DNA from 3 places in the Tardiphaga sp. 20_F10_N6_6 genome. Region 3 is predicted to be linked to each of the others. Evidence: riboswitches for the same ligand, from Rfam matches in the RefSeq annotation. Region 3 holds a riboswitch; each other region holds the start of a gene.
What was found. A riboswitch is a leader RNA that binds a small molecule or an ion and turns the genes downstream of it on or off. The one in region 3 is predicted to bind cobalamin.

Region 1 (9,831 bases), 4.7 Mb from region 3:
CCCTGTCAGCATTGCCTTCATCGGCCGGTCGGTGAGCGACTGCGAATAGTGCCACCATTCGACGGTCATGGGATGCGGCCGGGACACGTCTCCAAACAAGACAGGAGGCCGTACATAGCGGGAGCCATAGGATTGCACCCAGCCATGCTTGGTGAAGGCGAAGCCGGAAAGTTGCTCACCAAAATACTGCACCATGTCGTTGCGCTCGAACTCGCCATGCACCAGCACGTCGAGACCAATATTCTCCTGCCAGCGAACCGCCCTCGCCGTCTGGTTCTGCAGGAACGTCTTGTAGGCGGCATCGCTGAGTGTACCCCTGACATGGGCTCCGCGTGCGTTTCTCACTTCCGCGGTCTGCGGAAACGAGCCGATGGTCGTTGTCGGGAATGCCGGCAGTTTGAAGCGTCGATGCTGTTCGGCAGCGCGCGTGGCAAAGTCACTGCCTCGACGACGCATTGTCGCGTCAACAGAGGCGACGCGTTTGGCGACCGCAAGATCGTGGATCTTCGACGATGCCAGTCGCGCAGCCGCCGCGGCATCCGACGCGACAAGCGTTGCAGCGACATCAGCGCGGCTGCCAGCCAGCGCTGCTCCAAGTGCGGCCAGCTCTTCCATCTTCTGGATCGAAAAAGCCAGCCAGCTTTTGACGTCCGGATCGAGATCAGTCTCAAGGCTGAGATCGATCGGCACATGTAGCAGCGAACAGGACGGCGCGAGCTCAACGCGATCCCTCCCCAGGAGATCGACCATGGGCTCCAGACCATCGAGCAGGCTGGACAGATCGGACCGCCAGATATTACGTCCATCGATCACGCCGAGCGAGAGGACCAGATCCTTCGGCGCCTTCGCAGCGACTTCGTCGAACTGATCGGGTGCCCGAACCAGATCGAGATGAAGCCCGGCGACGGGGAGCGACAGGGCCAGATCGAGGTTGTCGCTAAGTTCGCCAAAGTAAGTGTTCAGCATGATCCTGAGCTGCGGGACCGCTTCTGCAAAGGCGGCGTAGGTCCGCTGCAGCGCCTACCGGGCCGGCGCGTCAAGATCGAGCACCAGACATGGCTCATCCAGTTGCACCCATTCTGCGCCTCTGTCGGCCAATTCCCCGAGCACCTCGACATAAACAGGCAGTAATCGATCGAGCAGCGTCAGCGGATCGAATGACGCATCCGCACTCTTGGCCAGCTTCAGATAGGTCACAGGGCCGACCAGCACAGGCCGCGTCTGATAGCCGAGCGATCTCGCCTCTTCGTACTCCTTGATCGGCTTGCGCGATGCGAGACCGAAGGTCTGATCCTGCACCAGCTCAGGCACCATGAAATGATAGTTGGTATCAAACCACTTGGTCATCTCCTGTGCTGGTACGCCTTGCGACGTGTCTTGCGCATGAGAGCCGTGCGTGCAGGCCTCGTCATGCCCAGCGCCTTGTGATCCACGCGCCATGGCAAAATAGGTCGCGAAGGAAACGTCTCCGCCCTTCCAGCCATAGACTTTGGGAATGGCGCCTACCATGACGCTGGTATCGAGCACCTGATCGTAGAAGGAGAAGTCGTTCGACGGCATGACCGTGATCCCGAGCGACTTCTGACGCGCCCAATTTGCGGCACGCAGCCCGACGCCGACATCGATCAGCGCATTCTCGTCGATTGCACCGGACCAATAGCTTTCCAGCGCCATCTTGAGCTCACGCCGCGGACCGATCCGTGGCGTTCCCAATGTAGCAACAGGAAGGGAGGACGTAGATTTGGCAGAAGACTTTGAAGAAGTAGACTTTGACACAGTAGACATGGCTTAACCCCAATGATTGGGGGCAAAAGGCCAAAGTGACACGTCTGGATTCCACGACGGCAGTCGCGGAATCGCAACCGCACCACCGGGACACCCCGCCCGAGGACGTTTATGTTGTCGAGGCAGGTCTCCTGGCTCGCGGGTCAATGCTGCTGTCCGGCCTTCCCAAAACCTTTGCGGGTCTCAGTGACTTTAATGGACAGCGGCTCACCGCTTACAGTTGCGGGGGCAGCTCCGGCCTTGGCTTAACGCCTCACCGGCTTCCCTCTTAGCTTCGGGCAAATCTTCCCGAAGAACCACGACATCCTCACATATGGGCAACATCGCGCGGCAGTCAACCGAGCTTGCGTGCGCAAGCTGCCCACTCGCGGCAGCGCGTTGAAGATTCCGGAGCTGGAGTGGGCCGTAGCCCCGAGATCAAACGCATCAAGCCCGGCACGAGGCCGGGCTTGCTCAAATGCTAACTACACTTCGTGGACTGCGCTTATGCGCCGTTGAGGAATTGCAGCGGATCGACCGGCGACGAGCCCTTGCGGATCTCGAAGTGAAGCTGCGGCGAAGTGACTTCGCCGGACTGGCCGGACTTGCCGATCACCTGACCGCGCTTGATGGTCTCACCACGTTTCACCATCAGCTCACTCGCATGGGCATATGCGGTGACGTAACCGTTGGAGTGACGAACGAGAACCAGATTGCCGTAGCCCTTCAGCTCGTTGCCGGAATAGGCAACGACGCCATCTTCGGCTGCCTTGATCGGCGTGCCTTCCGGCACGGCGACATTAATGCCGTCATTTGATTTGCCATTGGTCTTGGCGCCGTAGCCTGTGACCACGCGGCCGCGCACCGGCCAACGGAACGTCGGCAAAGCGCCGGTTGCGTCAGCGGCTTTAGTCGGCGATTCCGGCGTGGTTTCTTCAGGCGTCGTCGTGGCACTTGCCAGACGGGCCTTCTGTGCGGGCTCGGCAGAAGCAACACGGGCCACGGCAGCGGACGTGACCGCGCCAGCCGGAGCGGCCGTCACGGCTGCGACGGGCGCAGCGAGCGGCGCTGCTGCAGGAGCTGCATTGGCCGTACGCGCGCCGGGTACCGTGATCTTGGAGCCAAGCTTCAATTGGGCAGTCGGCGCCAGACCATTGGCGCGCGCGAGTTCGGCGACCGGCACGTTGTTCCGGCGCGAGATGCTCATCAGCGTATCGCCGCGATTGACGAAATGCATGGTCGATGCGCCGACGGCAGGTTTGCTCGCAGCAGCGGCAACGGCCGGAGTTGCCGCAGCGCCCTGGCGCGGAATGATCAGCGACTGGCCGGGCGACAGCGCGCGCGGACCCTTGTAGCCATTGGCCTGCAGGATCGCGGCCGACGAGACGTTGTAGCGCTTCGCCAGACCGTCGAGCGTGTCGCTGGTGCCGACGATGATCGAGGTGCCGCCATCACGGGCAAGGCCATTGGTCGCTGCAACCGAGCGCGGCGCCGTGGAGCCGGTGGTTTCGATCGGCGCACGTGCGGGCGGCGGCGTATACATACCGTTGCCGCCCCCGCTGACGGGTGCAGCCGACGCAACCGGACGAGCTGTCGGATAGGACTGCGGCGCCGAGATCGGCGGCGGCAAAGCCTGCGATTGATACTGCGGCTGCGGATTATAGGCCGGGCGCTGATACTGCGGCAGCTCCTGGCGCTCGACCGGCGCGCGCGGTGCTCGCTGCGGCACCGAGCCGGTGGTTTCGCCTTGCCAGCCAAAGCCACGGGACTGACCTGAGTCAAAATTTGGATTCTGAGATAGCCGTGTCTGCATGTCGGCGCTGCAGCCGGCAAAACCGATAGACATCAGCGCCAGCACCGCGACCTGCGGAGCGCGGCGCGAGTAAAGCAACTCGACAACGCTGGACATTGGTTACTCACTCATACGCAACAAACAACTGAATTGAGTAAACACCGTCTCCGTTACCAAGCCTTTAACCTTGCGACCAACACGTGACAGCCGTTCACGAACTTTTTTCAGAGTTCGCGCGCGATGCCCGGAAGTGCAGGCACGAAACGTACATCCACGAGCTCCTTTCGCTCCAATCCATCCCCGGTTTTGCGGATCCGGACCAGGGTCTGGACGCCATTATGAGGACCAACCGGCGCAAGCAGAATACCCCCCTCCTCAAGCCGATCGGTCAGCGCCACCGGCACCTCCTCCACTGCGGCGGTCACGACGATCCGGTCAAACGATCCCAAATTGGCAGCCGGGTTGAGGCCGTCGCCGAGCATGACCTCGATATTGTGGAGGCCGAGTGCCTCCAACCGGGTCCGGGCGGCGTCGGCCAGCGTGCGATAGCGCTCGATGCTGAGCACGTCGCGGACGAGCTTTGACAGGATCGCGGCCTGGTAGCCCGATCCCGTGCCGACCTCGAGCACACGGTGACCAGCATTCAATTGCAGCTGTTCGGTCATATAGGCCACCACGAAGGGCTGGCTGATGGTCTGACCGCAGGCAATGGCCAAGGCCGTATCGCGCCAGGCGTGGGCGCGATCGTTCGGCTCGACGAAGCGATCACGCGGAATATCCTCCATTGCGCGCAGCACCAGCCGATCGCTGATCCCACGGCGCCGCAGACCAAGCTGAAACGTCATCTGTTCGGGCGGCTGTCCGACGGTAATCATGGAAATGCCTCACGCAGCACAGGTTAGAAACACTCTCGATCTAGCAAAGATAGATTGATGTATTTCTGCGATCGGAACCGGGATAGCCTAACGACAACTTTTATTGTTCCGCGCGCGGAACCAGCAACATACCAGCCTGTTATGGGCGGGGCGCTGAAATCCTGATCTTGCTCTATCTGGTACCGAACACGCGACATGCGTCTTTGGGTCACGAAAATGGCAATGCGTCGAGATTGCGTTCAACCCGGGAATTTGCGATTTTGTTCAGAGGATTGGGGCAAGGAAACCGGCCATGACTGCAACGAACCCGCCGGGCGGCTCCGTCTTCCTGGTCGAAGACGAGGTCATGATCCGCATGATGGTCGCCGATATGCTCGAGGAACTCGGCTACAGCGTAGCCGCCGAAGCCGGTGACATCAACGAAGCGATCAAGCTGGCTGGGTCTGCCAAGTTCGACATTGCGATCCTCGACGTCAACGTCAACGGCAAGGTGATTTCGCCGGTCGCGGAAGTGATCGCATCGCGCAACCGCCCGTTCATCTTCGCGACTGGCTACGGCGCGCAAGGCCTGCCGGAAGAATTTCGTGACCGCCCGACGCTGCAGAAGCCGTTCCAGATGGAAACGCTGGCGCAGGTGCTGTCAACGACGCTCAAGGGCGTCGCGGTCTAGGCGAGCCCACTCGCCTATTTCGAACTCTCAGCCAAGCGCCTTGGTCAGCGCTTCGGAGAATACATCATCCGTGCGATCGAGACGCAGCGGCGTGACCGAGACATAGCGCGCAGCAAGCGCTGCGAGATCGGTACCCTCCAGCGGGGCTTCCGCGGCGACGATGCGCTCGAAACCGATCCAGAAATACGGATTGTTGCGGCCATCGCGCCGCTCATCGACGCGCAGAAAGCCCTGATTACGCTTGCCCTGCCGGGTGACGACGACACCTTTCACCTCGTCGGCCGCGCAGGCCGGGAAGTTGACGTTGATGACGGTGTTCTTCGGCACGCTCGCCTTGATGACCTTGCGCAGCACGTCCGGCCCATATTTCAACGCGGTCTCCCATTGCGGGTTGTGACGCGTTTCCATCGAGAATTCCTGGCTCAACGCCACCGACGGAATGCCGAGAATGGTGCCCTCGAGCGCACCGGCGATGGTACCGGAATAGACCACGTCCTCGGCGACGTTGCGGCCCTTGTTGACGCCGGACAATACGAGATCTGGCTGCTTGTCCTTCAGGATATGACGCGCGCCCATGATGACGCAGTCGGTCGGCGTGCCGCGCACGGCATAGTGCCGCGGGCCGACTTCGCGCAGTCGCAACGGATCGTTCAGCGACAATGAATGCGACACACCGGATTGATCGAGCTCGGGCGCCACCACCCAGACGTCGTCGGACAATTCCTTGGCGATCTGCTCGATGATCTTCAGGCCGGGGGCGTGAATGCCGTCGTCATTGGTGCAGAGAATGCGCATTCGTGAGGTGCCTTTTCGATCGGGAGGGCCGCTGGCCGGCACCGGTTTTTGCCAGCATGTGCCCGCTTTTGCCACCCCCATTTTGGGCGCTACTCGTGCGCTGCCGAGGCTGTCTCGAAGGCGATTTTTCCCGTGAGCCGGAACATTTCGGCGTCGTCGGGATTTTTAACTTAGGTAGGTGTGTGCCAGTTGCGTCTGAAGCATGCGCGCTCGACCCGGATGGCCTTGGTCGCAGCGCCCCACAGGGCGACGGAGATGGCGAAACAGCTCGAACGGGTGTTGATCATCGGATTGCCGGCGATCGCGGTTGTCGCCCTGACGGGGTGGCTGCTGCTTCCCAGATTGGCCGAGACCAAGCCCGATCTCACCCTCAATACGGCGGTACTGGCAACTATGCCCGACGAGTTGAGTGAGGAGGACTTTGCCAAACCCACGTCTTCACAACTCGTCAGCGTCCCCGACGCCGCGGAGCTCAACCGTCTCAGCCTCTCCCGCCAATCGTTTCGCCGCGGCGGCCTCGGTTCCAGGGCGCTGATGACGTTCACCGTGCGCAACGCCAACGACTATCCGGTCAAGGACCTCGAAATCGCCTGTGCCTTCCGCAGCCGGGATGGGCGTTATGTGACGGAGCGTCGCCGCGTCATCGCGGAGACCGTCAGCACGAAAAGCCGCAAGGCGTTTCCGATGACGCATATGGGCTTTGTCAACATAAAAGCCGAGAAAGCCAAATGTGCGCTGGTGACGGCCAGCCGCGCGTGAGCGGCTGGCGCGCGACGACGCCTAGCCGGCTTGGACGACTTTAAGCCCGCCCATATAATGCTGCAGCACATCCGGCACGGCAATCGAGCCATCTTCCTGCTGATAGTTTTCCATCACGGCGATCAGCGCGCGACCGACGGCGGTGCCCGAACCATTCAGAGTGTGCACGAAGCGCGGTTTGCCATCCGGCCCGCGCGAGCGCGCATCCATGCGCCGCGCCTGGAAATCGCCGCAGACCGAACAGGACGAAATCTCGCGGTAAGCACCGCCGTCGCCCTGGCCCGGCATCCAGACCTCGATGTCGTAGGTCTTCTGCGCAGCAAAACCCATGTCGCCAGTACACAGCGTCATCACGCGGTAATGCAGGCCAAGCCGGCGCAGCACTTCCTCGGCGCAGGACAGCATGCGCTCATGCTCGTTCTTGCTTTCCTCAGGCGTGGTGATCGAAACCAATTCGACCTTGGTAAACTGGTGCTGGCGGATCATGCCACGCGTATCGCGGCCGGCAGCACCAGCCTCGGCGCGGAAGCACGGCGTCAGCGCCGTCATACGCAGCGGCAGCTCTTTTTCGTCAAGGATGGATTCACGGACGAGATTCGTCAGCGGGACTTCGGCGGTCGGGATCAGCCAGTAACCCTGCCCTTCACTACCGATCGCACCGGCGGCGAATTGATCATCGCGAAACTTCGGAAGCTGCGCAGTGCCAAACATCGCATCGTCGCGAACCAAGAGCGGTGGGTTCACTTCCGTGTAGCCATGCTCATTCGTATGCAGATCGAGCATGAACTGCCCGATGGCACGCTCCAGCCGTGCAAGGCCTTTCTTAAGCACGACGAAGCGTGCGCCCGAGAGTTTGGCCGCGGCCTCGAAATCCATGAAGCCCAAGGCTTCGCCGATATCGTAATGAGCTTTCGGCGTGAACGCGTAGTTGCGCCTGGCGCCGAAGTGATGACGCTCGACATTGCCGTGTTCGTCGACCCCCTCAGGCACGTCGTCGAGCGGCAGGTTCGGGATTTCGGCAAGCGCGACCTTGAGCTTATCCTCGGCGTTCTTCACCGCGGCTTCCATCGCCGGCATCGTCGTCTTGAGCTCGGTGACCTCAGCCATCAGCGCGTTGGCGCGCGCCTCGTCCTTGGTCTTCTTGGCCTCGCCGATTTCCTTCGATGCCGCGTTGCGCCGGGCTTGCGCCTGCTCGGACGCAAGGATCGCGGTCCGGCGCGCCTCATCAATCGCCAGCAGCGATGCCGACAGCGGCGCCAGCCCCCGCCGCTTCAGCGCAGCGTCGAAAGCTTCGGGATTGTCGCGGATCGATTTAATGTCGTGCATGACGGGATTCCTGAGCGAAAGCGGCTCTGAGTACCCCGAATAGCTGACATTTGGAACATGAAATGGCGCGATCGCCCCGTTAGTGCGCTCGCAGCAGAAACGCAAGTATTCCAATGCAGGCGACGGCGACACTCACTGCGGTAACGACGATGCCACCCAAGCGCACTGTAAGACGAAGCGTCTGAGTCTCCATGGCTGCCTGCAAATCGTTGCGCGTCGCCAACAATCGCGCGTCCAGATCGGACTTAACAGCGAAGAGATCGGATTTCGTGACAAGCTCGGTCATGATGAAATCCCGTGCCGCTTCGGCATGAGCCTCGGCCTGATTGTTCGCTACCCCGGCTTCGCGGAGCCGCTTGGAATAGCCGAGTGTATCAAATGCAAAGGCCACAATCACCTCCGTAGCAGCGCCAGCTGCACAACTTAAGGTAGATTGGCACAATTGCAATTACAAGAACACGTAGGCGCCTACTCCGCCGGCGTCACGTCCGTGCCGGTCCCCGCCGCAGCCTTGGCAGCAGCGGCCTTGGCGGCGTTCTTCTCGACCATGCTGACCGCGATAATCGAACCTTCGTAGAGGATCAGCAGCGGGATCGCCAGGGAGGCCTGGCTGATCACATCGGGCGGCGTCAGCACGGCCGCGATAACGAAAGCGATGACGATGAAGTAGCGGCGCTTTTCGCGCAGCTGCTTCGACGTGAGGATGCCGATGCGGCCAAGCAGTGTCAGGATGACGGGGAGCTGGAAGGCGATTCCGAAGGCGAAGATCAGCGACATCATCAGTGAGAGATATTCGCCTACCTTGGGCAGCAGCGCGATCTGCGCGGTATCGGAGCTTCCGGTCTGCTGCATGCCCAGCGAGAACCGGATCAGCATCGGCAGCACCAGGAAATAGACCAGCAGCGAGCCCAGCGCGAAGAAGAACGGCGTCGCGATCAGGTAAGGCAGAAACGCGCCCTTCTCGTGCTTGTAGAGGCCGGGCGCCACGAACATGTAGATCTGCGCGGCAATTACCGGAAACGAGATGAAGCCGGCGCCAAACATCGCCAGCTTGAGTTGGGTCAGAAAGTACTCCAGCAGCGCGGTGTAGATGAACTTCGAATTCTCTGGGCCGGCGACCCAGACGAACGGCCAGACCAGCACGTTGTAGATCTGCTTGGCGAAGAAGAAGCAGAAGATGAAGGCCACGGCAAATGCGAGCAGCGCCTTGATCAGCCGCGACCGCAGCTCGATCAGGTGATCCATCAAGGGAGCCTTGGAGGCTTCGATATCTTCGGCACTCATGACGCTTTGGCGTCCTTCAGAACATCTGGACTGGCCGCGTCGGGGGCTGCTGCGCCATCATGGGCGGCAGCGGGAGTTTCGACCGGCGACGGCTGCACTTCCCGGGTAATAGCCAGTGGTTCGTTCACTGCAGCAGTTTCCTGCGCATGCGTCTCGGCCTCAACGAAGGTCTCGGGTGTAGGCGGCTCGGGCGTGGTGGGCACGGCCGGAGGCGTGTCGAGATTGTCAGCCTTGTCGATGGCCATGGCGTCACTGACGTCCTTGGTCAGCGAGGTCATGATGTTGTTGGTGGTGAAACCGGAAGCGACATCCTTCACGTCGTCGAAGGCCTTTTTGACGTCGGCCATTTCGGCTTCGCGCATCGCCTCGTTGAACTGGCCCTGGAATTCCGAGGCCATCTTGCGGGCCTTGCCCATCCACTGCCCGACCATGCGCAGCACGCCGGGCAGTTCTTTCGGGCCGATGGCAATCAGCGCGACGACCGCGATGACGACCAGTTCACTCCACCCGATATCGAACATGAAAAAATCCGCTTACGCGGGGCTGGATGTGCCCGCGTCTCCTTC
Region 2 (9,831 bases), 3.0 Mb from region 3:
AGCTGCGATCGATCTTGACCTTGTCCAGCGGCAATTCGCGAATGCAGCTCAGGCTCGAATAGCCGGTGCCAAAATCATCCAGCGAGATGCGGGCCCCCAGAGCCTTCAGGGCATTCAGCGCTTCGGTCGCCTGTGCGAGATTGCCCATCACGGCCGTCTCGGTAATCTCGAAGTCGATGCGGCTGGCCTTCACCTTGCTTTGCTGGACAACAGCAATGATCTTGAGGATCGACAGGGGAGAGGCGACGTCCACCGCAGAGAGGTTGAACGAAATCCGGACATGCTCCGGCCATGTCGCTGCACCTTCAAGGGCCTTGCGCAGCAGCAACGGTGTCAACTGGCCGATCATGCCTGAGCGCTCGGCGGCGACAATGAAGCTCATCGGTGGAACATTGCCCAGCTCCGGGCTCTTCCAGCGCGCCAGGGCTTCGAAGCTCGCGGGCTGTTGTGTTTCTGCGTCGATGATCGGCTGGTAGGCGATCCACAATTCCCGTTCGAGGTCGGCACTGGCCAGGGCCCGACTCACAGAGGAGGCCTCGCGGATATCGGCTTCGTGTTCTGCAGAAAACCGAACGGCCTTGCCACGCTTGTGCTGCTTGGCAAAGAACAGCGCGTAATCGGCGCGCTCGAACAAATCCTGCGCGGTCCTGGCTGTGTCCGGAAATTCCGCATATCCGATCGAGCAGCTGATGCTAACTGTAATGTTATCAATCTCGAACGGGATGTCGAACAGGTTCTCGATGCTCTCTTCCGCCTCAACAATCGCGTCCGGGTCGAGCAATTGGTCGCTGAACATGACGAATTCGTCGCCGCCCAGTCTGCCCAGAAACACGTGAGGGGCGAGATGTGCACGCAGTCTGTCTGCGACTTCGACCAGCAAGCGATCACCCGTGTGGTGCCCATGGATGTCGTTGATCGGCTTGAAGCCGTCAAGATCCAGGATACCGAGCAGCAGGCCGCCGCTACTGTGCTCAGTGTTGACAATGCCGCGCTCGAGCTCGGCAAAGAAGTTCCGGCGATTGGGGAGACCGGTGAGGCTGTCGATATTCGAATTCCGGAAATTCTTGTCGCTCAGCACCTGCAGTTCAGCCTGCTTGATACGCAGCGCCTTCTCCGAATTCACCCGCTTCTCGAAGTCGGAGTAATTGCCGAGCAGCATGAAGAGAACGGCCCCGATAACCACGACGAAGTTGAAGGCGATGGAGACGAAGACGACATTGTCGCTGGAGCCGAAAAAGAACGCGAAAGGCACGACAACCAGCGCCATTACGATCAGCGCTGCCGCGCGCAGATGCATGAGGCAGAAACCGCAGCCGATCGATGTGACGGCCATAAAGAACGCAACGTGGCTTTTGCTATAGGCGTCGCCATAGGGAAACAGGCTGAGGCTCCAGGCAGTGAACGCGACGCCGAGAATGCCTGCAAAGATGATCGAGCCGGTGAGCTTCTCGACGGCCTGATTGAGTGACAGCGTGGTGTTCCGCGCTCTCAGCCAGCTCAGTATCCGGATCACACAGATTGCATCGAATGCAGCAGGGAGATAGACGGTAAGCAGATGTGGCGCAGTACCATAAAAGGTGATCGCAAGTGCCGTCGTGTTGACGACCACCAGCGCATACATCATCGGCACCTGACGGGTGAAGGCAGCGAGTTTCGCTTCCACCAGTTCGGGGTTTTCGCGCGGCACGCGGAAGATCGTTCCGATTTGTGATGCCGCCATTTCGAAGTAGTTCAGCATCGTACCGTCCTGGACTCTGCACTGGTAAGTTAGATACCTATCGCAACTTCTTTAAGATTGGCCTGCCTCGGTTGTCTAAAGTTCGAGCGAGTAACCAATTGTTCTGATTGGTGTATTTTCTTCTGTTTGCGATGGTGCAGGTGCGAAAAGGTCGGGGGTGGTATTAAGAAACCGACCTTGCGTCAGCGACATCGCAGCGGCATGAGGTTGAAGAAGGTCCATTCGCCGTGGGTGAGAGGAAGAACATGACAACAGCGAGCAGGGTGTTCGAATGATCTATGTGAGCTCGCTCGGAGGCCTTGCTGCTGTGGCAAACTCACTGCCGTCCTTCGATCTGCTGACCCTTCTGTCGCCCGCCGCGAGCGAGCGCGACTGGAGCGGGTTGGCGCGTGAGCGGCATGTGGAGCTGACCTTTCACGATATCGTCGAAGCAACGCCGGACCTGATCGCGCCCGATGCCGACGTCGTGGATGCCATTCTTCAATTCGGCCGCGGCAGCATCGCTGACCGCCCGATGCTCATTCACTGCTGGGCCGGTATCAGCCGTTCCAGCGCCGCCGCTTACGCCATCGCCTGCGATCGCAATCCTGGCTATGAGACGGCGATTGCAGATGAACTACGCAAACGTTCGCCTTATGTGACGCCGAACAAATTGATGGTGCAATTGGCCGACGAACAGCTTGGTCGCGACGGCCGCATGGTCGAAGCCATCGCACGCATCGGCCGCGGTGCGGACGCTTTTGAAGGTGAGCCTTATCGATTGCCGTTGAACTGGCCTATCTGATCAGGGCCGCAACGCCGAGAAGAAATCCGATCTCGAAGAGTTGCTCGACGGCACCGAGCACGTCGCCGGTGTAACCACCGATCAGGCGACGCGACCAGAGTGCGAGCAGTGCGGCGAGCGCTGCGCCGAGCAGAAGACCCGCAAAAAGCGATGCGACCGAGACGAGCGCAAGCGGGATTGCTGCAAGCACAACCACACCAAGTGCAAACAACGATTCCTTAAATCGCACGGGCGCCTCGGCGTAAGTGACCTTCATCGCACTGGTATCGCCGCTATAGGGCAGGCGGTTCATCACGAAGGCCGGCATGGCGCGCGCTGCGGCGTGGACGGCGATCAGCGCTGCCGCACCTGCCCACAGCGGCAATATGGCGAGCGCCGCGATGCGCAGCGCCACGCCGAGGCCGAGTGCCAGCGCCCCGTAAGTGCCGATGCGGCTGTCCTTCATGATCGCGAGGCGCTTCTCGACGGTCCAGCCTCCGCCGAAACTGTCGGCCGTATCGGCAAGGCCGTCTTCATGCAGCGCGCTGGTCAGAGCGATGCTTGCCGTGATTGCCAGCAGGGCGGAAATCAGCGGTGACCAGAATTCGCCGGCAACGAGAAACACGATTGCGGATGCAGCACCGATGCCGGCGCCGACCATCGGAAAATACTTCATTGCACGCGCAAGCCAGTCAGCATCCTGCGCGTCGCCAGTTGCCGGTACCGGCAGCACCGTCAGGAAACGGATCGCATTCAAAAGATGCGGATCCAGCCTCATCTAGATCTTTCCGGCCAGCACGTCGTCGAGGCTCGCAACGTCGGTCAGCATGCGCGCGGCAGCACGGACCAGCGGCACCGCAAGCAGCGCGCCGGTGCCTTCACCGAGCCGCAAGCCGAGATCGAGTAGCGGCTGGGCATCGAGCGCATTGAGCACCATGTCGTGGCCGCGTTCAGCCGAACGATGTGCGAAGACGCAGTAGCCGCGTGCAGCCGGGCACAGACGAACGGCGAGCAGTGCCGCGGCGCTGGAGATGAAGCCGTCGATGATCACCGGCCGCCGTTGCGAAGCTGCGCCGAGGATCGCTCCGGCCATGCCAGCGATTTCCAATCCGCCGAATTGGGCCAGCACATCCAGTGGCGCAGTTGCGTCGCTGCGCGCTGCCGCCTTCGTGATCGCCGCGCGCTTGCGCGCCATGCCGGCATCATCCTGCCCGGCGCCAACGCCGATACAATCATCCAGGGGTGCCGGTGCGAGTCGATGAACCACCAGTGCCGAGGAGGCCGTGTTGCCAATTCCCATCTCGCCGAGCGCGATGATGTCTGCGCCGGCCTTGATCTCACCGACGGCGATTCTGAAGCCGCGCGTCAGCGCATCCGTCGCGTGCTCTGCCGTCATCGCTGGCTCGCGCGCGGCATTCGCCGTACCCACGCGAACCTTTGCATCGACCAGCTTCGGGTGCACCGGCAGCTCGGCGGCGACGCCGATGTCGATCACGCGCACACCGATGTCATTGGCCGCGGCGAAAGCATTGGCCGTGGCGCGGCCGGCCAGATAGGTCATCACCATCGCGACCGTGACCGCCGACGGATATTGCGACACGCCTTCGGCTACGAGTCCGTGATCCCCCGCGAAGACCAGCAGCACGGCATTGTCGCCGCGGGGCTCGCCCGGATGCCGGATCATGCCGAGCTGCAGCGCCAGGTCCTCGATTCTCCCCAGCGATCCCGGCGGTTTGGCCTTGCCGTCGATGACGGCGCGGATGCCTGCCGCGATCTGCGGATCAACAGGCGCAATGGCGGGCGGCTGCCACAAGGACTGGGAATAAGCGGGCATAGGGTTCCTTTTCGCGGCCTAACTGACGCAAGACGACCTACAAGGTCAACAGGTCCGGGCGACAGTCCGTCGGCGCGGTTGACCCCGGCGCACCCGGCAGATAGCGTCTTTTGCGATGGTCCTTCCGCGTGGAAGGTGAATAGGGAAGCCGGTTTGAGGCCGGCGCTGCCCCCGCAACTGTAAGCGACGAGCCCGCGCCGGTGCCACTGGGAATTCTTCAGAATTCTTGGGAAGGCGGCAACAGGCTATGACTCGCAAGCCAGGAGACCTGCCATCACGAACTGTGCTTTGGAGGCGTCGTCGGGGCGGGGTGCACCGGACGGGAGCGAACCGACGGCCATGCTGTCGGCGCGATCCAACAAAGCTCGTAGGCCCGTGAGGGCATGAACTGAGCATGTGATGGATCACGACAGCGCCGATATCTCTGGCGAACAAATTTCGGTCGAACCGCCGCGCCCTGTGCCGGCTGGTCCCGTTGTCGTGAGCGTGTGCATCAGCTGCAAGGCTGCCGAAACCGGCACGATCGTCGGGCCGGACATGTTCGATGCCGTGAAGGCCGCGCTCGGCAATGGGGATGCTACTGTGATAGTGCGTCCGGTGCAGTGTCTCAGCGTCTGCAAACGGCCGGCGACGGTCGCGGTGACGAGTCCCGATGGCTACACGTTCCTGTTCGGCGATCTGCAGACCGACAGCGGCAGCGCGGCGCTGGTGTCTTTCGTGGAGTCCTATCAGAAGGCCGACTACGGTCTTGTACCGTGGCGGGAACGCGCCGAGGTGTTGCGCAAGGGTATGGTCGCGCGCGTGCCGCCATTGCGCTGGTCACCCGAAGACGGACGTGCTCCGAAATGACCGCGGCCTCCACCACGTTGGTGCTGGGCGGCGCGCGCTCCGGCAAGTCGTCCTTCGCCGAGAAACTGGTCGATGGTATAGGCCTGACGAAAATCTATCTGGCCACGGCAACGGCCGGCGATGACGAGATGCACGCCCGCATCGCGCAGCATCGCAGGCAGCGCGGAGAAAGCTGGATCACCTTGGAAGAGCCGCTGGCGCTTGTCGATGCGCTGACGCGCGAGGCGACGGTGGGGCGCGTCGTGCTGGTGGATTGCCTGACACTGTGGCTGTCGAACCTGATGTTGGCCGAGCGCGATCCAGAGATTGAAGCGAAGCGCCTCGTGCGTTTTCTCGATGTCTCGCGCTATCCGATCGTGTTCGTGTCCAACGAAGTCGGCCTCGGTCTCGTGCCGGAGACGCCACTCGGACGCGCTTTTCGCGATGCGCAGGGGCGGCTCAACCAAATCATCGCGGCCGCCGTGCCGAATGTTGCTTTCATTGCCGCCGGGCTTCCGCTCTGGCTCAAGCGTTCCCAGGAGAATTGAATGTCCCGCGTTCCCGTCACCGTCCTCACCGGATTTCTCGGCGCCGGCAAGACCACGCTGCTGCGCTCGCTGCTGACCCAGGCCGATGGCCGCCGCATCGCCGTGATCGTCAATGAGTTCGGCGATGCCGGTTTCGATGGCGGTCTGGTCGAGGAATGCGCGGCAAAAGCCTGTGCGCCCGGCGATATCGTCGAGCTTACCAATGGCTGCATCTGCTGCACCGTCGCCGACGACTTCGTGCCGACCATGGATAAGCTGCTGTCGCGCGAGCGTCCGCTCGATGCCATCGTCATCGAGACCTCCGGCCTCGCGCTGCCGCAGCCGCTGTTGAAGGCCTTTGCCTGGCCGGCGGTGAAGACTCGCGCCACTGTCGATGGCGTCGTCACTGTCGTCGACGCACTGGCGCTCTCTGAAGGCCGTGTCACGCTGGACGAAGACGCTGTTGCCGAACAGCGCGCCAAGGACGAAGGCATCGAACACGACGACCCAATCGAGGAAGTGTTCGAGGACCAGCTCGCTTGCGCTGATCTGGTGGTTTTGTCGAAGAGCGATCTCGTCGCTCCGGAAAAACTCGCCGAGATTGAGACCAAGCTCAAAGCCGTGCTGCGTCCCGGCGTGAGCATCGTGCGCTCCAAGGGCGATCTCGCGCCATCGGTGCTGATCGGCCTCAATGCCGCCGCCGAGGACGATATGGCTGCCCGCGTCGGTCATCACGGCGAGGAAGAAGAACACGACCATGACGACTTCGACAGCATCGTCGTCAAACCCACCGCTGCTGCGAGCATCGACGCGATGCGTGCACGCATCAGTGACGCGCTTGGCCTCGACGGCGTGCTGCGCGTGAAGGGTCATGCACGCATTACGGACAAGCCCGCGCCGATCGTGGTGCAGGCCGTCGGCGCTCGCGTTGAACTCGCCTTCGCCCGGCCAGACGTGATGCAGGCCGAGCATCTGGTGGTCATCGGCCTCAAGGGATTCGACGGCGACGCCGTGCGAAAGGCACTCGCCGGGTAACGCAGGTTCACCCGCATGCATCTGAAGCTCGATACCTCCGGCAGCATTGACGACGGCGACGTCGCCCGCGATCTCGGGCAGGACACCGCCGATATCGTCGTGCTGTCGGCGGCGGACAGCGATCTGGCGGCGTTCGGCGCCGCACATGCGATGCTGCCGGGCGACTTTCCCAGCGTGCGCTTCACCAACATGCTGGCGCTCGGTCATCCCGCGTCGGTCGATCTCTATGTCGAGCGCACGCTGGCTGAGGCGAAGATCGTGGTGCTGCGCATGCTCGGCGGTATCAGCTATTGGCCGCATGGCGTCGAAAGCCTGCGCAGCGATGCGCTGAGCCGCGGCGCCAAATTCGCCTGCCTGCCCGGCGAGATGGACTGGAATGCCGAGCTGGCCGCGCACGGCACTGTCAGCAGCGATGAAACGCACGCGCTGTGGCGCTATTGCAGCGAGGGCGGCGTCGACAACGCGCAGCTGGCACTGCGCTATGCCGCACATCTGATCGGCCATGGTGAGGAGCCGCCTGTTGCGCGGCCGATGCCTTCGGCCGGCTTCTGGCCGGGTGAACCCGCGGGGGATAACCGGCCGAATGCGATTGTGATCTTCTACCGCGCACTGGTGGCCGGCGGCGATACTGCGGCAATTGATGCATTACGTCTGTCGCTCGACGCGCGCGGCCTCAACACCGTCTGCCTCTATGTGACCAGCCTGAAGGATGAGCGCTCCGCGGCTTTCCTGCGCGCCGCGCTTGCGGCCTATCCGCCCGATATCATCATTAACGCGACGGCCTTCGCCACTGCGACCGCGCATGACGATGCCGGCGTGTTGTCGGCGTCAGGCTGTCCGATTCTGCAGGTCGCGCAGGCCGGCATCTCGCGCGCCAGCTGGGAAGCCTCTACTCGCGGCCTGACGCCGCGCGATCTGGCGATGCATGTGGTGTTGCCGGAAGTCGATGGCCGCATCTTCGCCAACGCCATCGCCTTCAAGGAACGTGGCGCCAGCGACGGCGGCTTTGCGCCGACAACATTGCAGCCGGTGCAGGATCGGATTGATGCGACCGCCGATCTGGCGCGCGCCTGGGTGCGCTTGCGCCGCGCTGCGGCGTGCGAACGTCGCGTCGCGCTGATCCTTGCGAACTATCCAAATCGCGATGGTCGTCTCGCCAATGGCGTCGGCCTCGATACGCCGCAGAGCCTGATCGATGTGATCGCCGCGATGTGCGAAGCCGGCTACGGCACTGGTGACGCACCTGACACGACGACCGCCATGATGCAGCTGTTGCAACAAGGTCCAACGAATGCGCTTGCCGGTCGCGCCGAGCGAAGCGGTGGCGTGACTTGGCCGTTAGCTGATTATAACGCGGCCTTTGCGACGCTGCCGACCAATGTGCGGCTTGCTATTGAGTCACGCTGGGGCAAAGCTGAGAACGATCCGCATGTGGTCGATGGTGCCTTCCGTCTCGGCCTGCATCGTTTCGGCAATATCACCGTCGGTGTGCAGCCGGCACGCGGTTACAATATCGATCCCAAGAGCACCTATCACGACCCCGATCTGGTACCGCCGCATCACTATCTCGCATTTTATCTCTGGCTGCGCCGTGGCTTTGACACCCATGCAGTGGTGCATCTCGGCAAACACGGCAATCTCGAATGGCTGCCGGGGAAAAGCGCCGGTCTGTCGGCCGATTGTCTGCCCGATGCCGTACTCGGTCCGCTGCCGCATCTCTATCCGTTCATCGTCAACGATCCCGGCGAGGGTATTCAGGCCAAGCGCCGCACCTCCGCCGTGATCATCGATCACCTAACGCCACCGATGACGCGGGCCGAATTGCACGACGATCTGGCGCGGCTGGAGAACTTGGTCGACGAATATGCCATGGCGACCGATCTCGATCCCAAGCGCGCTGCCGTGATCGCCGAAGACATCCTGTCGCTCGCCCGCGCGCAGCAGATTGATGCCGACGTCAATGTCACCCGCGACACGCCGACGGGCGAGGCGCTGCGCGCGCTCGACGCCCATCTGTGCGATCTCAAGGAAATGCAGATCCGCGACGGATTGCACATCTTTGGCCGCGTGCCCGAGGACGCGCAGCGCAATGATCTCCTTGTGTCCATCGCGCGCCTACCGCGCTCGGACATCAAGCCGCAGGATGCGTCACTGCATCGCGCACTAGCTGCCGATCTCGGGCTTGGTGCGTTCGATCCGCTCACCCGCGATATGGCCAATGATTATCTCGGCCCGCGCCCCGGCGTTCTTGCCGATGTCAGCGATGCAGTGTGGCGCACCACAGGTGACACCGTCGAACGGATCGAAGGGCTGGCGCTGCAATTGGTCTCCGGCGAGCTGCCCTGCGATCCCACCTGGACGCGCGCCACCGATGTGCTCGGCTGGATCACTACGAAACTGCGACCCGCCATCGATGCCTGCGGTGGCGCGGAGACGGCCGCATTCCTCGGAGGACTCGACGGTCAATTCGTGCGGCCTGGCCCGTCTGGCGCGCCGACGCGCGGGCGCCCCGATGTGCTGCCGACCGGACGTAACTTCTTCGCCGTCGACGTCCGCGCGGTGCCGACGCCATCAGCCTGGCGCATCGGACAGCTGGCGGCCGAACGGCTGGTTGAGAGCTATTGGCAGGAGGCCGGCGAATGGCCGCGCGCGATTGCGCTGTCGGCCTGGGGCACGGCCAATATGCGCACCGGCGGTGACGATGTCGCGCAGGCATTGGCGCTGATCGGCGCACGGCCGTTGTGGGAGGAAACCTCGGGCCGCGTCACGGGCTTTGCGATCACTCCGCTGTCGGAACTGAAACGCCCACGCGTGGATGTGACCTTCCGTGTCTCCGGCCTGTTCCGCGATGCGTTCCCGACCCAGATGGACATCATCGGCTCTGCTGTGAGCGCGGTGGCCGAGCTCGATGAGCCCGATGAGGCCAATCCCATCGCGGCCAATGTCCGCGCCCGCACCCGCACGCTCGAAGCCGGCGGCATGACCTGCGAGATTGCGCGCCGACAGGCCACGCGCCGTGTGTTCGGCTCCAAGCCCGGCGCCTATGGCGCGGGGCTGCAGGCGCTGATGGATGAAGGCGGCTGGAGCAATCGTGCCGACATTTCCG
Region 3 (9,831 bases):
GCGCGTGCGGTCGCGGGCGAAGCCAATGTGCCGTTCTTCACCATTTCGGGTTCGGACTTCGTCGAAATGTTCGTCGGCGTCGGCGCATCCCGTGTGCGTGACATGTTCGAGCAGGCCAAGAAGAATGCGCCCTGCATCATCTTCATCGACGAAATCGACGCCGTCGGTCGTCATCGTGGCGCCGGTCTCGGCGGCGGCAATGACGAGCGCGAACAGACCCTCAACCAGTTGCTGGTCGAGATGGACGGCTTCGAGGCCAATGAAGGCGTGATCCTGATCGCCGCCACCAACCGTCCGGACGTGCTGGATCCCGCGCTGCTGCGTCCCGGCCGTTTCGACCGTCAGGTCGTGGTGCCAAATCCGGACGTTGTCGGTCGCGAGCAGATCCTCAAGGTCCATGTCCGCAAGGTGCCGCTGGCGCCGGATATCAATCTCAAGACGATCGCACGCGGCACGCCCGGTTTCTCCGGCGCTGATCTGATGAACCTCGTCAACGAGGCCGCACTGACTGCCGCGCGCCGTAACAAGCGCATGGTGACGCAGAGCGAGTTCGAAGAGGCCAAGGACAAGGTGATGATGGGCGCCGAGCGCAAGTCGCTGGTGATGTCCGAGGAAGAGAAGATGCTGACGGCCTATCACGAAGGCGGTCACGCCATCGTCGGCCTCAACGTCATCGCAACCGACCCGATCCACAAGGCGACTATCATTCCGCGCGGCCGTGCGCTCGGCATGGTCATGCAGCTGCCGGAACGGGACAAGATGTCGATGTCCCTGGAGCAGATGACCTCGCGCCTCGCCATCATGATGGGTGGCCGCGTTGCTGAAGAATTGATCTTCGGCCGCAACAAGGTCACCTCGGGTGCGTCCTCCGATATCGAGCAGGCCACGCGGCTGGCTCGCATGATGGTGACGCGCTGGGGCCTGTCGGAAGAACTCGGTACGGTGTCGTATGGCGAGAACAACGACGAGGTCTTCCTCGGCATGCAGATGAACCGCACCCAGGCGGTCTCGGAATCCACGGCGCAGAAGATCGACTCCGAAGTGAAGCGTCTGGTCGCCGAAGGCTATGACGAAGCGACCAAGATCCTCACCGAGAAGCGCGATGACCTCGAAACGCTGGCCAAGGGCTTGCTGGAATTCGAAACCCTCTCGGGCGACGAGATCACGGATTTGCTGAACGGCAAGAAGCCGAACCGCGAGTCGGTGCTGGAGCCGTCGGGCCCGCGTACCTCGGCTGTGCCTCCCGCTGGCAAGCCGCGCCCGCGTCCGGACGGTGGCCTGGAGCCGCAGCCGCAGGCGTAAAGTCGACACACGTAAACATGCAAAACGCGGCCGAAAGGCCGCGTTTTATTATTATCTGTAGCTCGAATGGAGCGAGGCCCGATTCGGCGACCACGTTCCACTTAAACCTTCCTCAAACTTCCCTCGGCACTGTCGCCCGGCGCCCTTGATGCGCATTGGGGACCGTATGCCAGCGCCGCTCACGATGACTTCGATACCCGAGCGTGGCGCAATTCCGCCGGTGCTGCTGATTGTCTGCACGATCCTGACGATGCTGCATCTCGCCTTCTTCCCGACCTTCTACGGTCGCGGCTGGATCTACGAGGGTGGCCTCGGCTCGCCCACCGACTTCGTCAATGTCTGGTCTGCCGGGCGATTGGTGCTCGATGGTCATCCGGCCTGGGCTTATGACTGGGACATCCAGAAAAAGGTCCAGATTGCGGTTCTCGGTCAGAGCTATCCCGGCAATTTCGCCTGGCATTATCCGCCGCCGTTCCTGTTCATCGCGGCACTGCTCGCAAAGCTGCCTTATGCTGTAGCTTTTGCCGGCTGGGCTGCGGTCAGCTTCGTGCCGTATCTGGCGGCGATGCGTGCGATCATCGGTCGTCCCTTCGGTCTTTTATTGGCTGCGGCTTTTCCGGTGGTGATGACCAACGGCCTTGTCGGGCAGAATGGATTTCTGACCGCGGCGCTGATCGGCGGCATGCTGGTGCTGCTGCCGACGCGGCCGATCCTGTCGGGAATCTGTCTGGGTCTGCTCAGCTACAAGCCGCAATATGGTTTCCTGTTTCCGCTGATGCTGATCGCAGCGTCGCAATGGAAGGCGTTTGTCAGCGCAGGCATCACCACCGTGCTGCTGGCCGCGGTGTCGTGGCTCGCTTTCGGCACCGAGAGCTGGCAGGCGTTTATTCACTGGATGCCGATGTTCTCGCAGGCCTTCCTCACCGAAGGCCGCGCGCCATGGGGCAAGATGCAGAGCATCTTTGCCCTGGTGCGCTATTTCGACGGCAGCGAGCCGCTGGCCTGGACGTTTCAGTGGATCATGATCGGCGCTGTCGTGATCGTGCTGGTCCCGCTGTGGCGCAGCAGTGTGCGCTACGAGTTGAAAGCCGCTGCGCTGGCAGTCGGTGCGTTGCTCACAACGCCCTACCTTTTCCTGTACGACGTGATGGTGCTTGCGATTGCCGTCGGCTTCATCGCCCGTATCGGTCTCGCGGAAGGCTTTCGCCGTCACGAACTGTCGGTGCTCGGCCTAGCTGCTGTGCTCCTGATCGCCTATCCGTTCCTCGGCGCTCCCACGGGCTTTGGCGCAACGCTGCTGGTGGCAGCGTTGATCGCCATGCGCGTGCGGGAGTCTATTCGCTCCACGCCGAGTTCAGGATGATGCTGCAGAAATTCCCGCGTTTGTAGGTGGGGTCGCGGAGGTCGAGCACGTCAGCCTTCACGTTGCCAAAGGTCGTGTCCGGCTTGTGGATCGTCCCCGCAGCGAACGCATCGATGATCCCGTTCTTGAAGTCATGGCCACGCGGATGGCACGTGCACACTTCGTGGCGCTGGTGTTCGGTGAAGGCCTCATACTCCAGACCCAAGACGTCCATCTCGACGCCTGCGGTCACCAGCGCGACGACAGGCCGTTTGTGCTTGGGAATGCTCGGTGTCGTGTGAAGCGCTATGGCGTCCCAGACATCGTCGATGTCGCGCTCATCGATCCTGTGGCTGCGCAGAAAGTCTGCGGCAGCATTTGCGCCATCGACTTCGAAGCGCTCCTCCTTGCTCGCATAGGGCGCCTGCAGGCCCATGTCGTGAAACATCGCGCCGACATAAAGTAACTCGGAATCGACTTTGAGACCCTTGCGCTGTCCGGCGAGCGCGCCGAACAGGAAAACCCGATTGGAATGATGATACAGAAGATCGCTTTCGGTATCGCGCACAAGCTGATCTACCTGGCGGGCGAGGGCGCTGTCGGGCACTTTGATGCCGGCAATCGTTTTGCTCATGGGATGCTCCTTGCAGGGTTGTTGTGATGCGTCCGTTGTCGCCGGCGGGCGGTGTCCTCGCAATCACGCCGCGCCCTGCAAAGCTGCCATTCGCCCGTGATTTCCTGCGGGAAGGCGACTATCTGTTCCGTAACGCTTGGGTTCACTGCCATCGATGGAATGAAGCATCACCATGAAGACCGTTGCTCTTGCGATCTTTCCGGGCGTCCAGTCGTTGGACGTAGCCGGTCCGCTTGATGTGTTCATGGAGGCCAATGGCTTCGTCGCTCCGGGCGACGGCTACGACATCACACTTGTCGCTGCAGACTGCGCGCCGCTGCGTGCATCGAACGGCCTGCGGATATCTGCCGATCTGGCGTTCAGTGATGCGAACAAACCCTGGGATCTGGTTCTGGTGGCCGGCGGGCCTGGGCTGCCGACGGCAGAGGCTGACCCGCAGCTTACAGAGTGGCTGACCAATGCGGCGCTCCAGGCGGGGCGTTACGGTTCGGTGTGCACCGGGGCATTCGCGCTCGGCCATGCAGGCCTGCTCGACGGCAAGACGGTGACGACGCACTGGCAGAATGCGCCGCTATTGGCGTTGCGGTTCCCCAAAGCGCATGTGGAGTTCGATCGCATCTATAGTCGTGACGGCGCGCTGGTGACGTCGGCCGGCGTCACCGCAGGGATCGATCTCGGTCTCGCACTGGTCCAGGAAGATCATGGCGCGGACGTTGCGTTGGCCGTGGCCAAGCGTCTGGTCGTGGTAGCGCAGCGCCAGGGTGGCCAGTCGCAATTCAGTCCCTATCTGGTACCGCCGGCCGAGCCGGATTCACCGATTGCGCGAGTTCATGCCCATGTGATGGCCCATCTGCGTGACACGCACAGCGTGGATGAACTGGCCGATGTGGCGGGCATGAGCGCGCGGACCTTCGCGCGGGTATTCAAGCTCGAAACAAAGATGACGCCGGCAGATTTTGTCGAGGGCGCCAGGATCGACACGGCGCGTAACCGTCTCGAAGGCAGCGATCTGCCGCTCAAGGTCGTGGCCTATGAATCCGGTTTCACCACCGCCGAACATATGCGTCAGGTCTTCGTGCGACGGCTGGGCCTGACGCCCAGCCAGTATCGGGCCAGCTTTCGCGCGGTCTGATTCTGCTCAGGCGAGTTGCAGCGAAGAAATCGGATCGCTCGCAGGAAAGCTGTCCATCAGCGCTTCGTTCAGCATCTCGTCGAGGCGGCGCCGGGCGATCTGATCCGTCGTCTCGAACGCCGTGAGCGCACCGGCTCGCTCTACGAAAGCGTTGAAGTTGATCCTTTCAGTGGTCGTCATCAGGTCGCGCATCGCATCCTCCATCGGTTGATCACGATGTTCTGCGCTTCGCGGTGCTCGGCGGCAACGAATCGCATCGTGCAGAAACCGCCAACGACCCCGCGGTTTCCGCCACGCAAGCGGTTGTCCACTGAACCAACAGCCCTACCGAATTTGTTGCGTTCGGCGCCAATGCCCGCTTGACACTTCGCCGCGGGTCACACCAAATATAGACGTCACGGTCCGCCATGTCGCAAGACTTGGTGGCTAAGAGGGAAGCCGGTAAAGACGCTGTTTTGCGTCATATTCCGGCGCTGCCCCCGCAACTGTAAGCAGTGAGTCTGTTTCGATCGAAGTCACTGATGCGCAAGCATCGGGAAGGCTGAAACAGACATTGACCTGCAAGCCAGGAGACCTGCCGCGACACCAGAACGTCCATGGGCGGGGTGTCCCAGCGGTCGCTTGCAGGCAATGCCGGCGGATCTCCGCCGTGTATTTTGCAGCGTCCTTTCGGCCCCAGCCCCCATTGCTTGATGCATCACACGGGGTCTTGCCGATGCCTACTTCATCTTCTGTTTTGTCCAACGGACGCGATGCGGCTCATGCGCCGCTGATTCAATTGTCGCCGGAAACGCTCGCTGCGCCTGCGCGCGAACCCTCGATGCAGATCATCCGGCGCAACGGCACGGTGTCGCCCTTCGACGGCAGCAAGATTTCCGTCGCGATGACGAAGGCCTTTCTGGCCGTCGAGGGCCACACGGCAGCGGCGTCGCGCCGCGTCCATGAGGCGGTGGAACAACTGACCGGCGAAGTCGTGGCGACGCTGACTCGCCGCGTCGGTGAAGGCCGCACCTTCCATATCGAGGACGTCCAGGATCAGGTCGAACTGGCGCTGATGCGCAGCGAGCACCACAAAGTGGCCCGCGCCTATGTGCTGTACCGCGAGGAGCGCGCTCGCACCCGCGCCGAAGAACTGGCCGCCAGGCCGGCGCTCGTCTCCACCGCACCGGTGCTGCATGTCACGCTCGCCAACGGCACGCGCGCACCGCTCGATTCGGCGCGTCTCGCGCTGATCGTCAACGAGGCCTGCGCCGGCCTGGACGGCGTCGATGCCGCGCCCGTGCTCGAGGAAACCCGCCGCAATCTCTATGACGGCATCGCGCTGGACGAACTGGCGCTGGCCGGCATCATGGCCGCGCGCACGCTGGTGGAGCAGGAGCCGAATTACACCTTCGTCAGCGCCCGCCTGCTGCTCGACAAACTGCGCACCGAAGTCCTGTCCTTTGTCGGGGGCTCGCCGACCCACGCGTCGCAGGCCGACATGACCACGCGCTACGCCGAATATTTCGGCGCCTATATCAAGACCGGCATTGCGGCCGAGCTGCTCGATCCCGAACTCGCGCGCTTCGATCTCAAGCGAATCTCGGCAGCGCTGAAACCGGAGGGTGATCTCCAGTTTCAGTTCCTGGGCCTGCAAACGCTCTATGACCGGTACTTCCTGCATGTGCAGGGCAATCGGATCGAACTGCCGCAGGCGTTCTTCATGCGCGTTGCCATGGGCCTCGCGCTGCGCGAGATCGACCGCGAAGCCCGCGCCATCGAATTCTACAATCTGTTGTCGTCGTTCGACTTCATGGCCTCGACGCCGACGTTGTTCAATTCGGGTACGCGGCGGCCGCAGCTGTCGTCCTGCTTCCTCACCACGGTGGCGGACGATCTCGACGGCATCTTCAAGTCGGTGAAGGACAACGCACTGCTGGCGAAATATTCCGGCGGTCTCGGCAATGACTGGACCCGCGTGCGCGGTCTCGGCGCGCATATCAAGGGTACCAATGGCGAGAGCCAGGGCGTGGTGCCATTCCTCAAGGTCGCCAACGATACGGCCATCGCCGTCAACCAGGGCGGCAAGCGCAAGGGTGCGGTCTGCGCCTATCTGGAAACCTGGCACATCGACATCGAGGAGTTTCTCGATCTCCGCAAGAACACCGGCGACGACCGCCGTCGCACCCACGACATGAACACGGCCAACTGGGTGCCGGATCTTTTCATGCAGCGCGTCGAAGCCGACGGCGAATGGACGCTGTTCTCGCCGGACGAAACGCCTGAGCTGCACGATCTCTATGGCAAGCCGTTTGCCGAGCGCTATGCGGCCTATGAGGAGAAGGCTGCGCGAGGCGAGATCCGCGTATTCAAGAAAGTGCGCGCGACCGACCTGTGGCGCCGCATGCTGACCATGGTGTTCGAGACCGGCCATCCCTGGATCACCTTCAAGGATCCCTGCAACCTGCGCTCGCCGCAGCAGCATGCCGGCGTGATCCATTCATCGAATCTCTGCACGGAGATCACGCTGAACACCTCGGACGACGAAGTGGCGGTCTGCAATCTCGGCTCCGTCAACCTGCTCAATCATATCGGCAAGGATGGTCTCGACCACGCGCAGCTCAAGCGTACCGTGACCACGGCGATGCGGATGCTCGACAATGTCATCGACATCAATTTTTACACCATCCCGGAAGCGCGCCGCTCGAACCTCAAGCATCGTCCGGTGGGTCTGGGTCTGATGGGCTTTCAGGATGCACTGCAGGCGCAGGGTATCGCGATGGCGTCGGATGCGGCCGTGGCGTTTGCCGACACCAGCATGGAAGCGATTGCCTTCCATTCCATCTCGGCATCGGTGGATCTCGCCGCCGAGCGCGGTCGCTATCCGTCCTTTGAGGGATCGCTGTGGAGCCGCGGCATCCTGCCGATCGACTCCATCGAGATACTCGCGGAGGCACGCGGCGGCGTGCAGATGGATCGCTCGACCACGCTCGACTGGAACGGCCTGCGTGACCGCGTGAAGTCCACCGGCATGCGCAATTCCAACGTGATGGCGATTGCGCCGACAGCGACGATCTCCAATATCTGCGGCGTCGCGCAGTCGATCGAGCCGGCCTATCAGAACCTCTATGTGAAATCGAACATGTCGGGCGATTTCACGGTGGTGAACGCCTTCCTCGTGCGCGATCTGAAAAAGAGGGGCCTGTGGGACGAGGTGATGGTCTCCGACCTCAAATATTTCGACGGCAGCGTCGGATCGATCGATCGCGTGCCCTACGATCTCAAGGCGCTCTACGCGACCTCGTTCGAGATCGACAGCGCGTGGTTGATCGAAGCGGCCTCGCGCCGTCAGAAGTGGATCGATCAGGCGCAGTCGCTCAATCTCTATATCGCCAATCCATCCGGCAAGAAGCTCGATCAGCTCTATCGCCTGGCCTGGACGCTGGGGTTGAAGACGACCTACTACCTGCGCTCGCGCAGCGCGACGCATGTGGAGAAGTCGACGCTGAAGGGGACTGACGGCAAGCTCAATGCCGTGTCAGCGACAGTCGCTGCGGCGAAGACGGCGGGTGCGCCGATCCTCGTTCAGTCCTCCGCCGTCACTGCACCGGATCTGTCCGGAGCGATGGCCTGTTCGATCGACAATCCCGAATGCGAGGCGTGCCAGTAAGGGTGCGCCAAACACACTGACCTCATCCTGAGGAGCGGCTTCTTGGCCGCGTCTCGAAGGATGGCCCCACGCTCATGGTTCGAGACGCCCGCTGAAGAAGCGGGCTCCTCACCATGAGGGCCGAACAAATACGCAAGGAACACCCATGCTCGACTGGTCCGATACCTCATCCGCTCCCAAAACCCCCGCCTTCATCCCGATCCCGCAATCTCCCACCGACGCCACCGGTCTCGGCACCATCGATCGCTCTGGCGGCCGCGTCTCGGTGGACCAGAAGCGCATGATCAACTGCCGCGCGGACGTCAATCAGCTGTTGCCGCTGAAGTACAAATGGGCGTGGGAGAAGTATCTCGCCGGCTGCAACAATCACTGGATGCCGACCGAAGTCTCGATGCAGGCTGATATCGCACTGTGGAAGTCGCGCGATGGCCTGACCGAAGACGAGCGCCGTGCGATCAAACGCAATCTCGGCTTCTTCGCAGCGTCAGAGAGCCTCGTCGCCAACAATATCGTGCTGGCGATCTATCGCCACCTCACCAATCCGGAATGCCGGCAATATCTGCTGCGGCAGTCGTTCGAGGAGGCGGTGCATACGCACACCTTCCAGTACATCGTCGAGAGTCTCGGCCTCGATGAGGGCGAGCTGTTCAACATGTATCGCGAGGTGCCGTCGATCACCGAGAAGGCCGCCTGGGCGCTCAAGCACACCCAGCATCTCGACGATCCCGACTTCAAGACCGGCACGCCGGAGACCGATCAGGCCTTCATGCGCGATCTCGTGGCGTTCTATGTGATCTTCGAAGGCATGTGGTTTTATACGGGCTTTGCGCAGATCCTGTCGCTCGGCCGCCGCAACAAGATGGTCGGGATCGCCGAACAGTATCAGTACATCCTGCGCGATGAATCGATTCATCTGAACTTCGGCATCGATGTCATCAACCAGATCAAGATCGAGAATCCGCATCTCTGGACCAAAGCGTTCCAGGAGGAAATCCGCGACATGATCCGCACTGCGGCCGAGCTTGAAGCCGCCTATGGGCGGGACACCATGCCGCGCGGTTTCCTCGGGCTGAATGCGGCGCTGTGCGAAACCTATATGCACTTCATCGCCAACCGCCGCTGCGCGCAGATAGGTCTCGCGCCGGTGTTCAACGAGACGGAAAATCCGTTCCCGTGGATGTCAGAAGCCATGGATCTGAAGAAGGAGAAGAACTTCTTCGAGACCCGGGTGATCGAGTACCAGAATGGCGGCGCGCTGAATTGGGAGTAGTCTTTGGTCTCATATCCGCCGCTGCATGGCGCATATGAATCCGCATCGCTTGACCTGATCGCGTGATGCCCGCAGGCATGATTGGCCTGCGGGCGTCATGCGGATCAGTCGATGCATTCCAGCCACATCCCGAAAGCGCCAGCCTATTGGTCGAAGGCCGCCATCGTGCCCGGCATCATTGCCATCGGACCGATGCTGCCCGGCACGCTCGCTTTCGGCATGGCATTCGGTGCGCTGTGTGCGCAGAAGAACCTCACGCTTGCCGAAGTCGAAGTGATGATGGCGACGGTCTATGGCGGGCTATCGCAATTTGTTGCGGTGCAGTCGTGGCCAGCTGTTTTGACGCCGGGTGCGATCGCGACGCTGGCGCTGCTCACACTCACCGTAAACATCCGCTTCTTCCTGATGAGCGCGACACTGCGCCCGTGGTTCGGCACGTTGCCCGCATGGCAGGCCTATCCGTCGATGCTGCTCGTGACCGACGGCGGCTGGCTCGCCGCGA

Region 1: linked by a shared signal. The riboswitch ahead of metE (5-methyltetrahydropteroyltriglutamate--homocysteine S-methyltransferase) and the one ahead of AB7813_RS25630 (ribonucleoside-diphosphate reductase subunit alpha) in region 3 are both predicted to bind cobalamin.
Region 2: linked by a shared signal. The riboswitch ahead of AB7813_RS11695 (DUF1636 family protein) and the one ahead of AB7813_RS25630 (ribonucleoside-diphosphate reductase subunit alpha) in region 3 are both predicted to bind cobalamin.

What each region holds. Positions count from the first base shown of each region.
Region 1 covers NZ_CP197239.1:659,179-669,009, reverse strand. Annotated here, with positions in the region: partial or broken gene metE (5-methyltetrahydropteroyltriglutamate--homocysteine S-methyltransferase) at 1-1,785, opposite strand, end outside; cobalamin riboswitch at 1,890-2,101, opposite strand; gene AB7813_RS03065 (peptidoglycan DD-metalloendopeptidase family protein) at 2,270-3,673, opposite strand; gene AB7813_RS03060 (protein-L-isoaspartate(D-aspartate) O-methyltransferase) at 3,781-4,431, opposite strand; gene AB7813_RS03055 (response regulator) at 4,724-5,101, shown strand; gene surE (5'/3'-nucleotidase SurE) at 5,129-5,896, opposite strand; gene AB7813_RS03045 (hypothetical protein) at 6,152-6,655, shown strand; gene serS (serine--tRNA ligase) at 6,677-7,981, opposite strand; gene AB7813_RS03035 (hypothetical protein) at 8,061-8,372, opposite strand; gene tatC (twin-arginine translocase subunit TatC) at 8,450-9,265, opposite strand; gene tatB (Sec-independent protein translocase protein TatB) at 9,262-9,786, opposite strand.
Region 2 covers NZ_CP197239.1:2,397,167-2,406,997, reverse strand. Annotated here, with positions in the region: gene AB7813_RS11715 (putative bifunctional diguanylate cyclase/phosphodiesterase) at 1-1,738, opposite strand, end outside; gene AB7813_RS11710 (tyrosine phosphatase family protein) at 2,010-2,522, shown strand; gene cobS (adenosylcobinamide-GDP ribazoletransferase) at 2,515-3,279, opposite strand; gene cobT (nicotinate-nucleotide--dimethylbenzimidazole phosphoribosyltransferase) at 3,280-4,335, opposite strand; cobalamin riboswitch at 4,435-4,625, shown strand; gene AB7813_RS11695 (DUF1636 family protein) at 4,735-5,184, shown strand; gene cobU (bifunctional adenosylcobinamide kinase/adenosylcobinamide-phosphate guanylyltransferase) at 5,181-5,711, shown strand; gene cobW (cobalamin biosynthesis protein CobW) at 5,712-6,725, shown strand; gene cobN (cobaltochelatase subunit CobN) at 6,741-9,831, shown strand, end outside.
Region 3 covers NZ_CP197239.1:5,351,469-5,361,299, forward strand. Annotated here, with positions in the region: gene ftsH (ATP-dependent zinc metalloprotease FtsH) at 1-1,302, shown strand, start outside; gene AB7813_RS25610 (glycosyltransferase family 87 protein) at 1,469-2,665, shown strand; gene AB7813_RS25615 (HD domain-containing protein) at 2,637-3,278, opposite strand; gene AB7813_RS25620 (GlxA family transcriptional regulator) at 3,445-4,410, shown strand; gene AB7813_RS25625 (hypothetical protein) at 4,417-4,602, opposite strand; cobalamin riboswitch at 4,792-5,006, shown strand; gene AB7813_RS25630 (ribonucleoside-diphosphate reductase subunit alpha) at 5,126-8,059, shown strand; gene AB7813_RS25635 (ribonucleotide-diphosphate reductase subunit beta) at 8,205-9,329, shown strand; gene AB7813_RS25640 (AzlC family ABC transporter permease) at 9,441-9,831, shown strand, end outside.